DNA from 4 places in the Bradyrhizobium sp. USDA 4472 genome. Region 1 is predicted to be linked to each of the others. Evidence: predicted binding sites of a transcription regulator. Region 1 holds the regulator's gene; each other region holds the start of a gene.

Region 1 (3,696 bases):
GCTTGTGCTCGCGCTCGCCGAGCGGCTGGGTCACGGGCAGTTGCAGCACGGTTGCGCGCTGGCCTTCGACGAGCTGCGTCACCAGCACGTATTTGCCATCGGGGAATTCGATCGCGTCGTGATGGCGATCGGGAATGTGCGGATCAACCTTGCCGAACTTGCCTACGCGGGAATTGATGGTGCGGGTCCAGATCCACCTGTTGTCGTAGCGGACGTTGTCGGCGAAGGCGAGCTCCGTTCCCGGAAGCAGGCAGACCGCGACCGACATGTCGGCTTCAGAGGCGAAGCCGCGCGTCGAGGTGCCGCGGAACGTTGTCGTGACGATCGTCTCGCCGACTTCTGCGGGACGCGTCGCGACGGCATGCAAGCTATAGTCACACATCGGGTGCTCCTCATCGGGGATAGCAACCCGCGCCTCTGTCCTGGAGGCGCCGGCCTCTATCAGAGTTGAAGCCTGCAAGGCTCTGCTTGGTTGTAGGCAAATCTGCGGCTCCGATCCGCGAGCCGCAATCACATTATCTTTCCCGAACGGCTGGGAACAAAGCTTGCCTCCGTGCATTTGGGAGGCTTCGCGCTCAGCGTCCGGCCGGCGCGGACCAGCCGGAATATTGCCAGCCGGGCTGCGCCTGTTGCTCGATGGCGTTGCGGGCATCGCGGATCTGCGCGCTCGTCGCCTGCGGCACCTTGCCGAGGCGATGCTGCGCATGCGCAGCAAAGGCGTGCGATCCGGACGCTGCGATCAGCGTCATCGTGACGGTGCTCAGGATGATCTTGCTCATCATTCTCTCCTCAGTCTCCCTGGAGGCCCATCGAAGCGAGTGTGCTTCGTTGCGGCATGCCGGGGATGTAGGGCTGGAGAGGTGGCGGGATAATCTGTGCAGAACCAGAAAGTCTATCCAGCCGGAGCGGACAATCGTCCGCTCCAATCGTTGATCGCAGTCACCGATCGCGCGAGAACGTGGCGCTCAGTACTTGCGATAGAGACCGATCAGCTTGCCCTGGATCTTGACCCGGTTGGGGGGCAGGATGCGGACCTCATAGGCGGCATTCGCTGGCTCGAGCGCGATCGAGGCGCCGCGGCGACGGAAGCGCTTCAAGGTGGCTTCCTCGTCGTCGATCAGGGCGACGACGATGTCGCCAGTGTCGCAGCTCTCGTTGCGCTGGATGAGGGCCATGTCGCCGTCGAGGATGCCGGCGTCCACCATGGAATCGCCGCGCACTTCGAGCGCATAGTGCTCGCCCGCGCCGAGCATGTCGGGCGGAACGCTGATAGTGTGGCTGCGGGTCTGCAAGGCTTCGATCGGCGTACCGGCCGCGATCCGGCCCATGACGGGCACCGCGACGGGACGCTCGCCCTCATCCGCCGGCGGGCTCGACGTCATGCGCACCTTGCCGAGGTTGCCCTCGATGACGCTCGGGGTGAAGCCGCGGCGATTGCCGGCGGCGGCCTGGAGCTCGGGCAGCTTGATCACCTCGATCGCGCGGGCGCGGTTGGGCAGACGGCGGATGAAGCCGCGCTCCTCGAGCGCAGTGATCAGGCGGTGGATGCCCGATTTCGAGCGCAGATCGAGCGCGTCCTTCATCTCGTCGAAGGAGGGTGGTACGCCGCTTTCCTTCAGCCGCTCGCTGATGAACCGCAGGAGCTCGTATTGTTTGCGCGTTAACATCTCGACCAAAATCCCCCTGGTGATGTCGTTCAATTCCGAGACGCTGAATTCAGCCATAAGCCGCTACATGCTCGAAACAAATCATGAACGGACACTATATGTTCGATACATGTTCCGCAACTGCTTAATTTGCCGTGAACGCGACGAAGTTCGCGGAACGCACGCGAACGAAGCGGTCAGACGGGCAGCCGCAGCACCTCGCAAGCGGTGCCTGCTTCGGCCTTCGGCGCGAACGGTGCGCGCACGAGAAGTGCCTGTGCCGCAGCCAGATTCGAAAGCAACGAGGAGTCCTGATGATCGACGGGAACGGCGACCAGCGTGCCGTCGTCACGCTCTGCCAGCCGCGCGCGCAGATAATCTTCGCGCTGATCGTTGGCGCCGACATCGCGGCCGAGCACGGCGCGCTCGCGGCGATGATGAACCACCGAACGCCCCGACAGCGCGCGAATCAGCGGGACCAGAAACAGGAAAGCGCAAACGTAGGATGATACGGGATTGCCGGGCAGGCCGATCACGCGCATCGATCCGAGTTGCCCGTTCATCATGGGCTTGCCCGGTCGCATCGCGATCTTCCAGAACGCCATCGAGATACCTTCGTCCCTCAGTGCCTGTTGCACCAGATCGTGGTCGCCCACCGAGGCACCGCCGGTCGTGATCAGGATGTCGGCGCCGCTCTCGCGCGCGCGACGGATGCCCGATGTGGTGGCGGCAAACGTATCGGCCGCGACCCCGAGATCGATCGTGTCGGCACCTTCGCTGCGAGCCAGAGCATGAAGGGCATAGCCATTGGAATAGACGATCTGGCCGTGGCCGGGCGTCGAGCCCGGCATCACCAGCTCATCGCCGGTGGCGAGAATTGCGACCGTCGGCCGGCGGCGGACCGCGAGTTGCGGATGGTTCATCCCGGCGGCGAGTGCGAGGTCGCGCTCCGTGAGCCGCGTGCCGCTGCGCAGGAGCACGTCGCCCTCGCGGAAGTCGATGCCGGCCGGGCGGATGTGTCGTCCGGTGATGGCGGCTTCCTTGATCGTGATGCACTCGCCGTCGGCGACGGTGTCCTCCTGGATCACCACGGCATCCGCGTTATCGGGAACGACGCCACCGGTGAAGATCCGCACGGCTTCGCCGGCGCCGACCCTTCCAGCAAACGGCCGGCCGGCTGCGACTTCGCCGATCACCGTGAGCCGTGTGTCGACCTCGGCCGCATCGGCCGCACGCACGGCATAGCCATCCATCGCCGACATCGCCTCAGGCGGCTGCGTCCGCCGCGCCGCGACATCGCGCGCAAGCACGCGATGAAAGGCCCGATCGAGCGCGACTGTTTCCTCAGCCAGCGGCTCCGCTCCCGCGAGCACGGCAGCAAGCGCATCGGATACCGGCATGAGGGCCACGGTGAAAACTCCAGCTACGCCCATTCGGGCAAATCAGCGGCGAGAGTTCTAGCCGAGCGGGAGCGTCCAGGCAAAGCAGCCGCACAAGATGATTTATCCCACCCCTGGAGCCGTGGGACGAAGCTGGAGGTTCAGCCGGGGCATGATCTGGAGAGCGACGCATACCGGCACAACGACGGCCAAGGCAAAGACAAGAGCCGTGGCCAGCATCGGTCAGGTCCCCGGCGGCTCGCTCGGACTGACATCAGGCGCTTTGGGATTCTTGTCGGGCATTGGATCGGCCTGGGCCTTCAGGTCGGCGGCCTTGCTGATCAGTTTTGCGGAGAGCTCAGAATTCGAGGTGGTCCTGGCGTATTTCATCAGCAGGGAGGCCTGCTTGGTGAGGTAGGTTTTGCCCAACACGATGATAAGTCCAATGTAGAATTCCCAACGGACTATAGAGTCCGGAGCCGGGGATTCCGTTCCCGGAACTCTGTACAAAAATGCACAAAGGGTTTTGGTTCCCGAGTTCCAGTGAAATTGCCTCCGGAATCAGAGCCGGGTTGCCAAGTCAGATCCCCAGCGCCTTCAGGGCATTTCCGACGTCGGTCGGCGAGGTCACATGCACCGCGGTCAGGCCGCGCGCCCGTGCACCTTCCACG
Region 2 (3,696 bases), 750 kb from region 1:
TGACCATCGGCGGGTTGAGTTGCGCAAATTGCCCTGGATCGGCAGCACCAGCAGCGCCGTCCAGCTGACGCATCATGAGCTTGGAGACCGCCGCGTCCTCGCTGCTGCAATGATCGAGCAGCCAGAGCAGAAGCAATTGGGCGTTCGGCTCCCACCCGATCCACAATTCGGCCGAGCCACATTCTGACAACAGCTCGATCAATCCGTGACCCTTCAGGCCCGATTCATCGAGACGCCAGGACGGCGTATCGTCGAGCCAGTGAAGCCCTTGAGGCTGCGTCGCGCGCGGCGCAAAGAACGCATCGCGCTCCGCAGCGGACGGCAATCGTCCCCACACGAGCCGACGCTCGATCGCGATCACGAGGTCGGCACAGCCCGCCTGTTGGATGGCGCCGGCGATGGACGAGTCAGTCGTCACGATGAGCTTCGTCTTTGCTCGCATCACACCAGCCGATCACGACAACGCGCAAAAAGAAACGGGCACTGCCGACGTCGGCAACTCAACGTCCTCAGCGCCCGCTCCTCGCGAAAACTCTTGGAGCATGATCCGGAAAAGTGTGTAGCGGTTTTCCGATCAGATCATGCTCAAAACAACAACCCGGTCTACTCGTCCGCCGGCTCCTCGCCGTCGGCGTCGCTCTCGGGCGTGCCGGCCAGGATCTGCTCGGAAATCAGGCCGGAGTTCTGGCGGATCGCGGTCTCGATCTTGGCGGTGATGTCGGGGTTGGACTTCAAGAACGCTTTCGAGTTCTCGCGACCCTGACCGAGGCGCTGGCTGTCATAAGAGAACCAGGCGCCGGACTTTTCGACGATGCCGGCCTTGACGCCGAGATCGAGGATCTCGCCCATCTTGGAGACGCCCTCGCCGTACATGATGTCGAACTCGACCTGCTTGAAGGGCGGCGCCAGCTTGTTCTTCACCACCTTCACGCGCGTCGTGTTGCCGACCACTTCGTCGCGCTCCTTGATCGCGCCGATGCGGCGGATGTCGAGGCGGACCGAGGCGTAGAACTTCAGCGCGTTGCCGCCGGTCGTGGTCTCCGGCGATCCGTACATCACCCCGATCTTCATGCGGATCTGGTTGATGAAGATCACCATGGTGTTGGACTTGTTGATGGAGGCCGTGAGCTTGCGCAGCGCCTGGCTCATCAGACGGGCCTGCAGGCCCGGCAGCGCATCGCCCATCTCGCCTTCGAGCTCGGCCTTCGGCACCAGCGCCGCGACCGAATCGACCACCAGCACGTCCACCGCACCCGAGCGCACCAGCGTGTCGCAGATTTCCAGCGCCTGCTCGCCGGTATCCGGCTGGGAGATCAGGAGCTCGTCGATATTGACGCCGAGCTTGCGGGCATAGACCGGGTCGAGCGCGTGCTCGGCGTCGATGAAGGCGCAGATACCGCCTTTCTTCTGGGCTTCCGCCACCGTGTGCAGCGCCAGCGTGGTCTTGCCCGAGGATTCCGGCCCGTAGATCTCGACGATACGCCCTTTGGGCAGGCCGCCGATGCCGAGCGCGATATCCAGCCCCAGCGAGCCCGACGAGACCGCCTCGATATCCATCGAACGGTCGTTCTTGCCGAGCTTCATCACCGAGCCCTTGCCGAACTGACGCTCGATCTGGGAGAGCGCGGCAGCGAGAGCTTTACTCTTGTCCATGGAAGATCCTTCGACGATACGCAGGGCAGTGGTGGACATTGGGTCGTGCTCCTTATGGCGAGGATTCGCGCGGGGGACAAACGGTTGGCGGGGCGGCTCGTCGATAAAAACAACGTACACCGTTTGTTCCAGGTTCGCAATATGTTCTTTTGGGGAAAAGGTAGTCTCCGTATTTGACCTGCAGTGTCCTAAATTGAATTTGATGGTGTCCTAAGTTGTTTTCAGCCATTTGGCCGGTGGTATAATCGTTCTATTCGGGGCACGAGTGCCATGGACTATCGCGCTTACATCTTAGACGATGAAGGGCGCATCACCGGCGTGCATGAGCTGGATTGCGCCAACGACGAAGAAGCCAAAGAGAAGGCGGCCCAATTGCTCGACGGGCACGACCTAGATATCTGGCGGCGAGAACGGCACGTCGCCCGATTGAAGCATCACACGCGACAGTAATGCCGTCTCATTGGCGTTCGCCCTCTGTCCCGGCCCTTGACCTAAATCAAAGGTATTTCAACATAGAACAAAGTAAGGCCGCCTCATCTTGACGGCCTCTTCATTCCTCATCTGGATTGCGCCCATAGCTCTCAGCGGCCGCGCGGTCAGCCTGACGCTTGGCCTTACGCAGAAACAGTTCAAGATAGTCTTTGAGGTTGGTGTAACTGGCTGCCGAGATGTCGGACGGGAGGGTCAGCGTAACTGGCCCCTCGTCGGGGTTGAACACCTCCTGCAACATGCCGGGCTTCTCCTGATGCCCAATAGCAGCCACAGCGCTCTTCGCCGCCACTCCCTTCATCCAACCAAACCTATTTTTCGCCGCTGGCGTCATCGTACTGCCCGGCTCCTCTTGGCCGGATGATCTCGGGGACGCCAAGGATGCGCTGGCGGAGGTCCTTCACGAACAGGTCCGCGCTCTCGCTGTCGCGCTTGCCTGTGCGGCAGGAGACGATGGCCTTGGCCGAGGAGGCCAGCGCAATGAACGTGTACTGGTCGCCCTTGTGGCTCATTTCGTGGCGCTCAACCTAAAGCTTTCCCCAGCTTACGACCTATCCACAGGGGCGTCCTAATTCCCCCTCTGCGCGTGTCAAAACGAAAGGGCCACCGCTCTGGAACAGTGGCCCTACCGGGTTTCAATAATTCCGAGCTGAAATTCTTCACCAGCCCCGGCGCGCCAGTTTTTCTTCTGGTATCGGGTTCCGGCTATAACGTATGTGAATCCGAGAGTGTCCTAATCCCAAATTGCCAGTGTCCGAATTGGGACTGTACCGGGAAAAAGGTAGTGTCCCAGTTTGTTCTGCGCAGTGTCCTAATTCGCTGTAAGGTGCGGGATGGACCGCGCCATGCTGCACGAGCATTTAGTGATAGCCGAGCGCCACATTGCCGATGGCCTGAAGCTTCTTGCCAAGCAGGAGGCGCTGATATCGGAACTTGACCGGCACCAACACGATATCGAGGGCGCGCTGGCCGTGCTGGCGACCATGAGGGAAACGCAGTCGCTGCATATTGACGACCGTGACCGCATATTGAAGGAGCTGGAACGGTAAGGCCATTGTTTGGCTCAATGGCCGATGGTCCCCCGGGCTCAAGCCTCAGTTTGTGGAGGAGTCCACCCCAGAGAAACGCCCTGCGCCTAAGCCAACCCGGCTAGAGGAGGCGCGGCGCCGCGTTGAGGAGTACGCCGCCGAGTTGCGGAAGATCATCCAAAAGCTACGGCGCAAGATGCACTCAGGCCGCCTCGGTTGGGGCCTTCTTTCATTTAGAGCGCGGCTGATAGGTTTGCCATCCCGCGCTTGTATCGGTCGACAGACGGATCAACCTCCAGCCGTTGCCGCTCCACGATGTATGTCTTGCCGCTGACGAACGTCGCGAGCGGAATCTCTGGTTGCCACTGATGCGCCGCCAACCAAGTTGCAGGTACCTGCAAATTGAAAGAGGCCGCACCGAGGCGGCCTTACTCTGCGGCGTCTTGGACGGTGCGGATGCGTGCGGCGCGCTGGGCCAACTGGTCGTAGTTCTTGGCCACCTTGCGGAGCGACTGTCTCACTTCCT
Region 3 (3,696 bases), 2.4 Mb from region 1:
CGTCATGGTGGTGTCGCGCCCTGCGGTACCGGCGGCACCGCCCTGCGCATGTGACGAGGTCTTCACCGTGTAGGCCGAATTGAAGTCGCCTGTGATCTCGGCGTGCGAGGTCGTGGACATGCCGGCGACGCTGCACTCGGAATCGCTGACATAGCCGGTGGCCGTCTTCTTGACGTCTTGCTTGGAGCAGACCTGCTTGGCCATCGGCGAGATGTTGTTGCTCATCTCCTTGTCGACAGCCTCATCGGTGCAATGCTGCATGGTCATTTCCGGCATCGCAGAGCCGGTCCTGACCATTTTCATTTCCCAGAGGCCTGCCTTGCGCACCGGCAGGTCGTCAGCGACGGCGCTGCCCGCCGACAGCACGAGACAAGCGACTGATCCGAGCAAAGCAAGCTTGCGCGTCATGGCAGAACTCCCGGCTGAGATGTCGAGGCTCGCCGTTCCGAAACGCCTCAGTAGAGGGTGCGGATCGGCCGATCGGCGGCGCCGTAGGGCACCCAACGACAGGCGAACGAGATGTAACCGCCCTGATAGGCCTGCACCGCGAGGAATTTCACCACCTTGCCGTACTGCGCGCAGTGATCGACCGCGACCTGGCGCGCATCGACCTGGGTCGCCATCGAATAAGCGATGATGCCGCCGGTGTCGTTGCCCTTGAAAGGCGGCACCGGGAGGATGTCGGCGCGCGCCGACTGGCTCGCCATCATACCCAAGGCAAGAAGGCCCGCGGCCGCAATGATTCGCATTCCCGTCACTCCAATTGATTGCCGGCAGTTTACGTTGCCGGCGCGGCGGTGGAAAGAACCGAAGGCCTGTCGAATGCGACGTTGTGATCAACTCCTGCCCGAGTGTTGCCGCGCTGCACTTGACCTCCCCCGCCCTTCGCGGCACCGTCTGACCTTCGCAGATCATGCTGTCTGGATTGCCCATGCGCGCCTCGACCTCCCCGAAATCGCTTCGCTTTGCCGCCGTTCTCGGCCTCGTGTTCGGGGCGCTGTCGCTCACCGAGGCCAAGGCCGCCAATCCGCTGGAGCTGAATTTCTGGCTGAGCGGGCCGCGCTATGACGGCAATGTCGCCGAATGCGACAAGGCGCTGCCGACGATCTCGAGCCAGTTCTGGGAGAAGGAAAGCTCGTTCTGGAATTCGCCCTTGCAAATCACGGGCTTCGCCAACGTTCACGAGACCGCTTTCCGGCCCTGGGCTTCGGACAACATTCCGCGCCGCTTCTGCACCGGCGAGGCCATGCTGACTGACGGCAAGGTGCGCAGGGTGCACTTCTCGATCATCGAGGATGGCGGCTTTGCCGGATATGGTCAGGGCGTCGAATGGTGCGTGGTCGGGCTCGACCGCAACTGGGCGTACAACCCGTCCTGCCGCGCAGCCAAGCCCTGAGCCGAAGGCCCTGATTCGGGCTCATCGAGCCACGGGATCATCCGGCGCCGGAATTTTGTTCTTGAAATGTTCTCGTTGCCTGCTAGGCTTCTGCACAGTCTAGTTGAGGGGCGTCACCATGTTTCATTTTAGATTGCATTCGTTCTTCCGTCTCGTGATTTCGCTGACCCTCCCCCTGACCCTTGCCGCCGGGCTGATCTCGCTCGCCGACGGTGCAAAGGCGCAGGACAAGCGACAGAACACACCCGGTGAATTCGACTTCTACGTGCTGTCGCTGTCGTGGTCGCCGTCCTTCTGCGAGGAAGCGGCCGAGCGCGGCCGCGGCGGCGGGCGCTCCAACATTCAGTGCGAGGGACGGCCTTATTCCTTCGTGGTTCACGGGCTCTGGCCGCAATATGAGAGCGGCTTTCCGGAATATTGCCAGCGGCCGTCGCCGCGGCTGAACCGCAGCATCGTCTCTTCGATGCTCGATTTGATGCCGGCGCCAGGATTGATCTTCAATGAATGGGACAAGCACGGCACCTGCTCAGGGCTCACCGACCGCACCTATTTCGAGACCATTCGCAAGGCGCGCGCCGCGATCAAGATCCCGGCCGAATATCTCGAGCTGTCGGAGGCCAAGACGGTGGCGCCTGGCGAGGTGGAAGAAGCCTTCATCAAGGCCAATCCCGGTTTGAGCAATGCGGCCATCTCGATCACCTGCAACCGGACGCGGCTGTCCGAAGTCCGCATCTGCCTCAGCAAGGACCTGCAGTTCCGCGCCTGCGAGGAGCTCGAACGCCGCTCCTGCCGCCGCGACCAGGTGACGATGCCGCCGATCAGGGGCGGTTAGATCAGGCATTCGTGCCCCGACGCAGCGCAGTTTCTCTTCGACGATGCGCTGCAGAGCCGGGCCGCGCTGCATGGGAAATCCCAAGCCCCTGGGAGCCGGCTCTGCGCAGCAGCGTTGCACGCTGCCACGCGTCCGGGACACTCGCGCTTGCCTCTTTGCTCAAGCCGCCGCGTGGCGTAGTGCTCTTGCATGAACTATCGCCACGCCTTTCATGCCGGGAATTTTGCCGACGTCATCAAGCACATCGTGCTGGCACGCATCCTGACCTATCTGCAGGACAAGCCAGCCGCCTTCCGCGTCATCGACACCCATGCGGGTGCCGGGCTCTATGATCTCGACAGCGACGAGGCGCGCCGCAGCGGCGAGTGGCTGACCGGCGTCGCGCGACTGATGCAGGCGCGCCTCTCGAACGAGAGCGTCGCGCTGACCAAGCCGTACACGGACATCGTCCGGGCCTTCAACCCGAAGGGCGAGCTCAAGGCTTACCCGGGCTCGCCGCTGATCGCGCGCGCGCTGATGCGGCCGCAGGACCGGCTGGTGGCCTGCGAGCTCGAGCCGAAGGCGCGCAAGACGCTGATCGACGCGTTGCGGCGCGACGAACAGGCGCGCGTGGTCGATCTCGACGGCTGGATGGCGCTGCCGGCTTTCGTCCCGCCGAAGGAGCGGCGCGGGCTCGTGCTGATCGATCCGCCCTTCGAGGCCAAAGACGAGTTCCAGCGGCTGGGCGAGGCCTTCTCCACCGCCTTCGCGAAATGGCCGACCGGTATCTATGTAATCTGGTATCCCGCCAAGAGCCGGCGCGCCACCGACACGCTGGCGCAACTCGTGGCTCGCACCGCAGCTGCCGCAAAGACTCCCGGGAAATGTCTCCGCCTCGAATTCAGCGTCGCGCCGCAGGCCGACGGCGCCGCCCTCACCTCGACCGGGCTCCTGATCGTCAATCCGCCGTACACGCTGCAAAGCGAGCTCAAGACGATTCTGCCCGAATTGGAAATGCCGCTCGGCCAAGGCGGAGCTGCCAGATTCCGATTAGAGGTACCCAAGGCGTAAATTAGGAGGTACCCACGACGTAAGGCACCGTGATCTTTGGGAAAAATATGCAGGAGCGGTAGTCAATCTGCAAAGAACCGTATTATGCTGTTTCTGTGACTGGCTTTACGTTCCGCTTCCGCGAATGGTTGCGGCGGAGTGAAGGCCCTAAGAAAGATCCGGACGGACCGATGGGTCTGCCCAAGGATGGCCAGCTCTCCCGGGCTTCGTAATGCCCGGTCATGTCGCGACGCGTGTCTGCTTGCGACGGAGGAGCAATGAGGGGGAGTTTCCCGATGGCCAATACGGGAACGGTCAAGTTCTTCAATGGCGAGCGCGGCTACGGCTTTATCAAGCCGGACGACGGCGGTCGCGACGTCTTCGTTCACATCACTGCTGTGGAGCGGGCGGGACTGAAGGACCTTGCCGAAGGACAGCG
Region 4 (3,696 bases), 110 kb from region 1:
TGTAGCGCATGGCCGCTGGCGGATCGCCGTCGACCGAGCCGAAATTGCCCTGCCCATCGATCAGGGGCGCGCGCATCGAGAAGTCCTGCGCCATGCGCACCAGGGCGTCGTAGATCGCCTGGTCGCCATGGGGGTGGTACTTACCCATGACTTCACCGACGGCACCGGCGGACTTCTTGTGCTTCTTGTCCGGGGTGTCGCCGCGATTGTTCATCGCGTAGAGGATGCGGCGATGCACCGGCTTCAACCCGTCGCGCGCATCGGGCAGCGCACGCGATACGATCACGCTCATGGCGTAATCGAGGTAGGACTTCTTCATCTCCTCGTAGATCGAAACGGGGCGAATGTCCGAGGGTTGCGCCGGCTGGTCGCCGGGCTTGTTGTCGTCGTCTGCCAAGGGGAAATCCGGTGAGATTCTATCTGGGAATCATATAGCGCATCGAGGCCCTGATAACCACCCTCGCGAGGCCAGGGAAGCGCTTTTTCCGTCTATTCTTCCAATAACTTACGTCCCTGAAGCGGGCATCTTGGATGAGCCTGGAATCAACCTTCCAAAATCGCCTCGGACGGGCGGTCGAGCCGTGGGCGAGTGCGGCCGTTCTGCCGCTTTGCAGCCCGCGCCCCGACTTCATCCCAAACATGAAGCGGGCCCGCAAATTCCGAGCCCCTTCCGTCGATTAGTTGGGTTTACTGACGCGACGTGGAAGGTGTTGATCAACCTGACCAGCGCACCCTCATCGCCCGGACCATTCCTAGAACGGGATGTCGTCGTCCATGTCATTGTTGCGGCCACCACCGCCGGCCGCCACGGGCCGACGCGGTGCGCTGCTGACCGGACCCGACGAGCCGAAATCGCCGCCCGGCTCGTCACCGAAGCTGCCGCCACCTCCGCCGCCGCGGCCGTCGAGCATCGTCAGCGTCGAGTTGAAGCCCTGCAGCACGACCTCGGTGGAGTACTTCTCGACGCCGCTCTGGTCGGTCCATTTGCGGGTCTGGAGCGCGCCTTCGATGTAAACCTTGGCGCCCTTCTTCAGATACTGCTCGGCGACCTTGCAGAGCCCTTCATTGAAGATCACGACGCGGTGCCACTCGGTCTTTTCCTTGCGCTCGCCGCTGTTCTTGTCGCGCCAGGTCTCGGAGGTGGCGATGCTCAGATTCGCGATCGGTCGCCCGTCCTGGGTGCGGCGGATCTCCGGATCCTTGCCGAGATTTCCAACCAGAATGACCTTGTTGACGCTTCCCGCCATCGCCGCTCTCCACTCCAATGCCACTGAATTTCGAAAAGGCGCGCCCGCGCTGCCGCCTGTTGGGCCGACCCTATACGCTTACAAGCGCCGATCGGCCCACCACGCCCTCGGTTATCCCCACATATAGCACCGACCGGGCCTTCGTTCCAGATTTGTTCCCATCGAAATGGCTGCGACCCAAGCGTCCAAACCCTGCGCCGCAGTATGACCACATCTTGGGGGGAATCGGACCGTTACACTCAATACACCCGCTGGCGTTGCATTCCAGACCGACCGGATCGGCCACAATGTCGACATCGGTCTCGTCCGCCTCACTTACCGCTTCGGCAGCCCGGCAATCGCTGAATACGGTCATCAAGTACTGATCCCCAAAGCACTGATCCCTCTGAATCCATTCGAGGATCGAAGGCCGGCCTCGCGCCGGCCTTTTGCTGTTTCTTCCAGCAAACGCCACGTTTTGCGCCTGTTGTGGCTTTTGAGAGACACAACTTGCGGCTTCAGTGGTGTAAGCAAGACGTCAGTTGGACGACGTCCGCTGCCCTTCCGACGCACGGAAGGCAACAACAGAAACTGGGACTGGGATAAGTTGAAAATGAAAAAGGTTTTGTTGGCTTCGGCCGCTCTGTTCGCCCTCACTGGCGCCGCTTCGGCTGCCGATCTGGCGGCTCGCCCCTACACCAAGGCTCCGGTAGCTATCGCTTCGATCTACAACTGGAGCGGCTTCTACATTGGCGCCAACGCTGGTGGCGGCTCCAGCCACAATTGCTGGGACACGACCAGCGTCGGTGGCGCTACTGTCCCCACGACGAGCGAAGGTTGCCATGACGCGACCGGCGCTCTCGCCGGTGGTCAGATCGGTTATCGCTGGCAGTCCGCCGCCTGGTTGTTCGGCGTCGAAGCGCAGGGTGATTGGGCCGATCTGAAGGGTTCGAACACCAGCTCGCCCGCCGCGTTCTTCCCGCTGGTGAACAATACCAAGATCGACGCCATAGGCCTCTTCACCGGCCAGGTGGGTTACGCTTGGAACAACGTCCTCTGGTATGTGAAGGGCGGTGCGGCCGTCACCCACAACAAGTTCAGCGGCACTCTGGCCGGTGTCACGGTCGGCGACGCGAGCGACACCCGTTGGGGCGGCACCATCGGCACCGGCATCGAGTTCGGCTTCGCGCCGAACTGGTCGGTTGGTTTTGAGTACAACCACCTGTTCATGGGCAAGCACAACGACAGCTTCACGGTGGTCGGCCTGCCCTTCCGCGCCGACAACATCAAGCAGGATGTGGACATGGGCACCGTCCGCCTGAACTACACCTTCGGTGGCCCGGTGGTCGCGAAGTACTGATCCTCGCAACCGACGTCACAACGTCACGAAAGGCCGGCCTCGTGCCGGCCTTTTTGCTGTTCCATTCGGTGCAATTGCCATCAGCTGCTGCCAAGTCCCGCCAGCGCCACAACAATCCGTTGACGATTCGCAAGTCCCTCTGGAAATCCCTCCCCGTTCTTCCTACGTTCGCTCACATACCCATTGGCGCCGATCCCGGTTCCGGGCGAAGCGCGCCGGAACGTTGGCGCGGTCGCTCGCTCATGGGATTCTTCGAGGGCAACGGGATGGATGAAGTGATCAAGGCGAAGCGCCAACAGCAGAACGCGGGCTCCAGCCTGCGCGCGATTACGATCCGTGGCGCGCGCGAGCACAACCTCAAGAATATCGACGTCGAGATTCCCCGCGACAAGCTCGTGGTTTTCACCGGCCTCTCCGGCTCCGGCAAATCCTCGCTCGCCTTCGACACCATCTATGCGGAAGGCCAGCGCCGCTACGTCGAATCACTGTCGGCCTATGCCCGCCAGTTCCTGGAGATGATGCAGAAGCCCGACGTCGACCAGATCGACGGCCTGTCCCCGGCAATCTCGATCGAGCAGAAGACGACGTCGAAGAATCCGCGCTCGACCGTGGGCACGGTCACCGAGATCTACGACTATATGCGCCTGCTCTGGGCGCGCGTAGGCGTGCCCTATTCGCCGGCCACGGGACTTCCGATCGAAAGCCAGACCGTCTCGCAGATGGTCGACCGCGTCCTGGCGCTGCCGGAAGGCACCCGCCTCTATCTGCTGGCGCCCGTCGTGCGCGGCCGTAAGGGCGAGTACCGCAAGGAACTCGCCGAATGGCTCAAGAAGGGCTTTCAGCGCGTCAAGATCGACGGCACTTTCTACGAGCTGGCGGAAGCGCCCACGCTCGACAAGAAATTCCCGCATGACATCGACGTCGTGGTCGACCGCATCGTGGTGCGCGCCGATATCGGCCAGCGCCTTGCCGAAAGCTTCGAGACCGCGCTGAAGCTCGCCGAGGGCCTCGCCGTCGTCGAGTTCGCCGACGCGCCGGCGGCAGCGCCGGCGGAAGAGAAAAAGAAGACGGCAAAGATCCACGACAAGAGCGGACCCGAGCGCATCCTGT

The links. The regulator LexA, encoded in region 1, represses DNA repair genes until DNA is damaged. The targets are predictions, from matches to a motif close to TGTTCNNNNTGTGTTCNG.
Region 2: a site for LexA is predicted at 1,785-1,802, ahead of recA (recombinase RecA). Genes of this name have one in related genera too.
Region 3: a site for LexA is predicted at 1,453-1,470, ahead of ACVWZ4_RS17145 (ribonuclease T2 family protein). Genes of this name have one in related genera too.
Region 4: a site for LexA is predicted at 1,390-1,407, ahead of ACVWZ4_RS29075 (single-stranded DNA-binding protein). Genes of this name have one in related genera too.

Annotation. Positions count from the first base shown of each region.
Region 1 covers NZ_JBSSAM010000001.1:6,069,149-6,072,844, forward strand. Annotated here, with positions in the region: gene ACVWZ4_RS28515 (hypothetical protein) at 1-382, opposite strand, end outside; gene ACVWZ4_RS28520 (hypothetical protein) at 576-779, opposite strand; gene lexA (transcriptional repressor LexA) at 966-1,667, opposite strand; gene ACVWZ4_RS28530 (molybdopterin molybdotransferase MoeA) at 1,844-3,055, opposite strand; gene ACVWZ4_RS28535 (hypothetical protein) at 3,269-3,457, opposite strand; gene ACVWZ4_RS28540 (HAD family hydrolase) at 3,606-3,696, opposite strand, start outside.
Region 2 covers NZ_JBSSAM010000001.1:5,314,800-5,318,495, reverse strand. Annotated here, with positions in the region: gene ACVWZ4_RS24725 (hypothetical protein) at 1-361, opposite strand, end outside; gene recA (recombinase RecA) at 604-1,692, opposite strand; gene ACVWZ4_RS24715 (hypothetical protein) at 1,924-2,103, shown strand; gene ACVWZ4_RS24710 (hypothetical protein) at 2,204-2,476, opposite strand; gene ACVWZ4_RS24705 (hypothetical protein) at 2,454-2,654, opposite strand; gene ACVWZ4_RS24700 (hypothetical protein) at 2,976-3,191, shown strand; gene ACVWZ4_RS24695 (hypothetical protein) at 3,599-3,696, opposite strand, start outside.
Region 3 covers NZ_JBSSAM010000001.1:3,709,093-3,712,788, reverse strand. Annotated here, with positions in the region: gene ACVWZ4_RS17160 (DUF3617 domain-containing protein) at 1-408, opposite strand, end outside; gene ACVWZ4_RS17155 (hypothetical protein) at 456-749, opposite strand; gene ACVWZ4_RS17150 (hypothetical protein) at 932-1,396, shown strand; gene ACVWZ4_RS17145 (ribonuclease T2 family protein) at 1,515-2,228, shown strand; gene ACVWZ4_RS17140 (23S rRNA (adenine(2030)-N(6))-methyltransferase RlmJ) at 2,418-3,278, shown strand; gene ACVWZ4_RS17135 (cold-shock protein) at 3,554-3,696, shown strand, end outside.
Region 4 covers NZ_JBSSAM010000001.1:6,178,274-6,181,969, reverse strand. Annotated here, with positions in the region: gene gyrA (DNA gyrase subunit A) at 1-397, opposite strand, end outside; gene ACVWZ4_RS29075 (single-stranded DNA-binding protein) at 753-1,247, opposite strand; gene ACVWZ4_RS29070 (outer membrane protein) at 1,840-2,586, shown strand; gene uvrA (excinuclease ABC subunit UvrA) at 2,853-3,696, shown strand, end outside.